2 regions of the Bradyrhizobium sp. AZCC 1678 genome follow, and region 1 is predicted to be linked to the other one. Evidence: predicted binding sites of a transcription regulator. Region 1 holds the regulator's gene; the other holds the start of a gene.

The links. The regulator HrcA, encoded in region 1, represses chaperone genes, less so after heat shock. The targets are predictions, from matches to a motif close to GTTAGCACTCNCNNNNNGNGAGTGCTAAC.
Region 2: the regulator HrcA is predicted to act here: its motif matches at 1,400-1,428, upstream of V1294_RS27610 (co-chaperone GroES).

The regions. Positions count from the first base shown of each region.
Region 1 is NZ_JAZHSE010000001.1:702,952-705,348, reverse strand. Features, by position in the region: gene rph (ribonuclease PH) at 1-163, opposite strand, end outside; gene hrcA (heat-inducible transcriptional repressor HrcA) at 318-1,406, shown strand; gene grpE (nucleotide exchange factor GrpE) at 1,525-2,130, shown strand; gene V1294_RS03360 (VOC family protein) at 2,144-2,397, opposite strand, start outside.
Region 2 is NZ_JAZHSE010000001.1:5,732,911-5,735,307, reverse strand. Features, by position in the region: gene groL (chaperonin GroEL) at 1-950, opposite strand, end outside; gene V1294_RS27610 (co-chaperone GroES) at 1,042-1,356, opposite strand; gene V1294_RS27605 (usg protein) at 1,738-2,025, shown strand; gene V1294_RS27600 (cupin domain-containing protein) at 2,171-2,397, shown strand, end outside.

The DNA.
Region 1 (2,397 bases):
CCTGGCCCTTCAGCCACGGCGGCAGCCGTTCTTCCAGGGTGGCGGTGACCAGCACATGGGTGTCGCCGAATTTCACCATGCAGGAACCTTCGGCATATTTGACCACGCCGCGTTCCAGCGACACGGGGCGCAGCTGATCGGGCGCACGGCGGCTTGGCCGCATGGGAAATCCTTTCGAAATCGAGCGAAAACTGGTTCGCGGTGCTTGTAGGTGGGGGCGTGGGCAGCGGCAAGGGCTTTTGGCCGCTTTGGCGGGGAAAGGGATGCTTGTCATTGGCCCGCTGGAGCGACAAATTAGGGGTCCAAGGAGTTACGCCGTGGCCCACCACGATCCGATTGGCCTGATCGCACCGCATGCCGGGCTTGCCCAGCTCAACGAGCGTTCGCGCGACATTTTTCGTCAAATCGTCGAGAGTTATCTCGCCACCGGCGATCCCGTCGGCTCGCGCAACATTTCTCGCCTGATCGCGGTGCCGCTGTCGCCGGCTTCCGTCCGCAACGTCATGTCGGACCTCGAAGCGCTCGGGCTAATCTATGCGCCGCATACCTCGGCAGGGCGGCTGCCGACCGAACTCGGCCTGCGCTTCTTCGTCGACGCGCTGATGCAGGTCGGTGACCTCACCGAACCCGAGCGGGAATCGATCCAGAGCCAGCTTGCGTCCGTCGGGCGCGCGCAATCGGTCGAGGCGGCGCTGGGTGAAGCGTTGACGCGGTTGTCCGGCCTGACGCGGGCCGCGGCCGTGGTGCTGACCGCCAAATCCAATTCGCGGCTAAAACACATCGAGTTCGTCCGGCTCGAGCCGGAGCGTGCGCTGGTGGTGCTGGTCGGCGAAGACGGCCAGGTCGAAAACCGCGTGCTGACGCTGCCGCCCGGCGTTCCCTCCTCGGCGCTGACGGAGGCGACCAATTTCCTCAATGCGCGGATTCGCGGCCGCACGCTCGCCGAAGCGCGGCTCGAGCTCGAAACCGCGCTGACGCAGAGCCGCGCCGAACTCGACCAATTGACGCAGAAGGTGATCGCGGCCGGCATCGCAAGCTGGTCCGGCGGCGACAACGACGACCGGCAATTGATCGTGCGCGGCCATGCCAATTTGCTGGAAGACCTGCACGCGCTGGAGGATCTCGAACGCGTCAAGTCGCTGTTCGACGATCTCGAAACCAAGCGCGGCGTGATCGATCTGTTGGGCCGGGCCGAGCGCGCCGAAGGCGTCAGGATTTTCATCGGATCGGAGAACAAGCTGTTCTCGCTGTCCGGTTCCTCCACCATCATCGCCCCCTATGGCGATGCCGCGGGCCGCATCGTCGGCGTTCTCGGCGTGATCGGGCCGACGCGGCTGAACTATGCAAGGGTGATTCCGACCGTGGACTACGCCGCCCGGATCGTCAGCCGGATGTTGGGTGGCTAATCCGCCCGAATAGGGCCTCTATCCCGGCGGGTTGTGCTTGATTTTCGGCCCCTAAAGCACGATATCCGGCCTAGCAAATCCCCATCGAACCAGATGCGTTTTTTGAGAAGGCAGTCTTATGACCGATCCGAACCGGCCGAGTGACGACGAGCTGAAGCAGGCCCAGACCGGCGAGCCCGTGGTCTCAAAACCCTACATCATGCCCGACGATCCCGAGGAGGGATCGAATGAGGCACTGACCAAGGAACTGGCCGAGGCGCGCGACAAGATGCTGCGCACGCTGGCGGAAATGGAAAACCTGCGCCAGCGCACGCGGCGCGAGGTGGCCGATTCCAAGATGTACGGCATCACCGGCTTTGCGCGCGACATTCTCGATATTGCCGACAATCTGCAGCGCGCGCTCGACGCGATCCCGCCCGAGGCCAGGGAAACCGCCGATCCCGGCATCAAGGCCTTCATCGAGGGCGTCGAGCTGACCGAGCGTTCGCTGCTCAACACGCTGGAGAAGAACGGCGTCAAGAAGTTCGATCCGTCGGGCGAGAAGTTCGACCCCAACTTCCAGCAGGCGATGTACGAAGTGCCTGACCCGTCCGTCCCGTCCGGGACCGTGGTCCAGGTCGTGCAGGCCGGCTTCATGATCGGCGAGCGCGTGCTGCGCCCGGCGCTGGTCGCCGTATCCAAGGGCGGCGCCAAGGCCGCGCCGGCGGCCGACGTCACGAACTGAGCCGGCCCCGAGCCTACAGCGGTTTCTCACTGGTTTTCGGCCAGTAGGTGCCAAAACTCCAGAGATTGCCTTCCGGGTCCCGGCAGGCGAAGTCCCGGCTGCCATAGTCGGTGTCGTGCAATTCCATTTCGACGCTGGCGCCTGATGCCTTGACCCTGGCGTGCAGGGCGTCGGGATCGTCGACGGCGATGTAGAGCGCGTCGGTGCGGCGACCGCCGATATCACCGACAAGTTTGCCGTATTCGTCATCGCGGCTTTGGCCGAGCA
Region 2 (2,397 bases), 5.0 Mb from region 1:
AGCATCTGCAGGGTGACGTTCTCGAGCTTGATGCCGAGATCTTCCGAGATCGCCTGACCACCAGTCAGAACGGCGATGTCCTGCAGCATGGCCTTGCGGCGATCGCCGAAGCCCGGAGCCTTGACGGCCGCGACCTTGAGGCCACCACGGAGACGGTTCACGACAAGCGTGGCCAAGGCCTCGCCTTCGACGTCTTCCGCGACGATGACCAGCGGCTTGCCGGTCTGCACCACGGCTTCGAGCAGCGGCAGCAGCTCGTTCAGCGAGGAGAGCTTCTTCTCGTTGATCAGGATGTAGGCATCGTCCATTTCAACGCGCATCTTGTCGGCGTTGGTGACGAAGTAGGGCGAGATGTAGCCGCGGTCGAACTGCATGCCCTCGACGACGTCGAGTTCGGTCTCGAGCGACTTGGCTTCCTCAACCGTGATGACGCCTTCGTTGCCGACCTTCTTCATGGCGTCGGCAAGGAACTTGCCGATTTCGGCGTCGCCGTTGGCGGAGATGGTGCCGACCTGGGCGATTTCCTCGTTCGAGGTGACCTTCTTGGAGTTCTTGACGAGGTCGGCGACCACGGCTTCCACCGCGAGATCGATACCGCGCTTCAGGTCCATCGGGTTCATGCCGGCGGCAACCGACTTGGCGCCTTCACGGACGATCGCAGCCGCGAGAACGGTCGCGGTGGTGGTGCCGTCGCCGGCCGCGTCGGCCGACTTGGAAGCGACTTCGCGCACCATCTGCGCGCCCATGTTCTCGAACTTGTCGTCGAGCTCGATCTCCTTGGCGACCGTGACGCCGTCCTTGGTGATGCGGGGAGCGCCGAACGACTTATCGAGTACGACGTTGCGGCCCTTGGGGCCGAGCGTCACCTTGACGGCGTTGGCGAGAATGTCCACGCCGCGCAGCATGCGGTCGCGGGCATCGACGCCGAATTTGACTTCTTTAGCTGACATATTTGGTTTCCCTGAGTTGATCTTTGTTTCTCACCCTGTCGGGGAGGCGCCTTGCGGGCGCTCCTCAGGGTGAGCGTTGCAGGCGAAGCGCTTAGGCAGCCTTCTTCTTGGTGGCGGGGACGTCGAGCACGCCCATGACGTCGGACTCCTTCATGATCAGGAGATCTTCACCGTCGATCTTGACCTCGGTGCCCGACCATTTGCCGAACAACACGCGGTCGCCGACCTTGAGGTCGATCGGGATCAGCTTGCCGGCTTCGTCGCGGCCACCCGGGCCCACGGCGACGATTTCGCCCTGCGAGGGCTTTTCCTTGGCACTGTCCGGAATGATAATGCCGCCAGCGGTCTTCTCTTCGGCGTCGATGCGCTTGACCACGACGCGGTCGTGAAGCGGACGGAATTTCATGCAGTCCTCCTAAGTTTCTGAAGATGTTATCAGATTCTGGAATTTTGGCAGTCCGAGCCAGCGAGTGCCAACTCGGCTGCGGCTGATTTAGGCCAGACTTGTTCGGGGGACAAGGGCTTCTAGCAGAAAAATTGGCACTCAAATATGACACCTGCCAATTTCATTAATCATGATTAACCGGGTCGGCCGGACCCAGGACCCTGTATTAGCACGTGCGGTAAGCTGCTGCTAACGCGTGAATTTTCAACAATTCATTAAACATTTAGGCTTGTGATGAGAGGGTCGCGTGCGTCACATTTCTCTCATGTGAGCGCATCTCCGCCGGGGTGGCTCGGTGTGTGGCCACCACGTGAAATGCGCTTCCAGCAATGGAGGTTTGGCATGGTCTCGCGGGTTGGAGTTGCTTCCGACGATTTCCGGAAGCAGGTGCTGGGTTACGGGCTGACGACGGCGCAAATTCTGTATCGGATGCCGGATCATCCCGCATTGCTGCAGACCTACGTCTGGCAGAATTACGATCTGTTTCCGAAATTCCCGGCGCTGAAGGATTTCCTCGCCTTCTGGCAGGAAAAGCTTGATGGCCCGCTGTTTTCGGTGACGGTCGCGCATTCCAGGCTGATCAAGCCGGCCGAGTTGCGCGCGGTCGACGGCGTGTTCAGGCTGCATTGATGAGATGCCGTAGGGCGGGCAAAGGCGCTTGCGCCGTGCCCACCATCTAACACTCCGCTCGCGATGGTGGGCACGCTTGCGCTTTGCCCACCCTACAAAAAAATTTTGTGTTAGCCTCCCGCCACAAACAAAAAGGGAGGCACCCATGGCCAAGAAGAAAGTCGCGTCGCGCGCCGCGGCGCAGCCCGCCGTAAAGAAGAAATGGTCGGGTCACAAGACGGCAGCCAAATCCTCAGCCCGCAAGACCATCAAGAAGGCGAGGGGCGTGTCCGCCGCGAACCCCAAAGCGGTCAAGTCCAAGGCGCGGCCGAAGCAGCGCATCGCCATCAGCCATCACCGCGAAGAAGATTTCAAGGCCGACGGCCTGCGCGC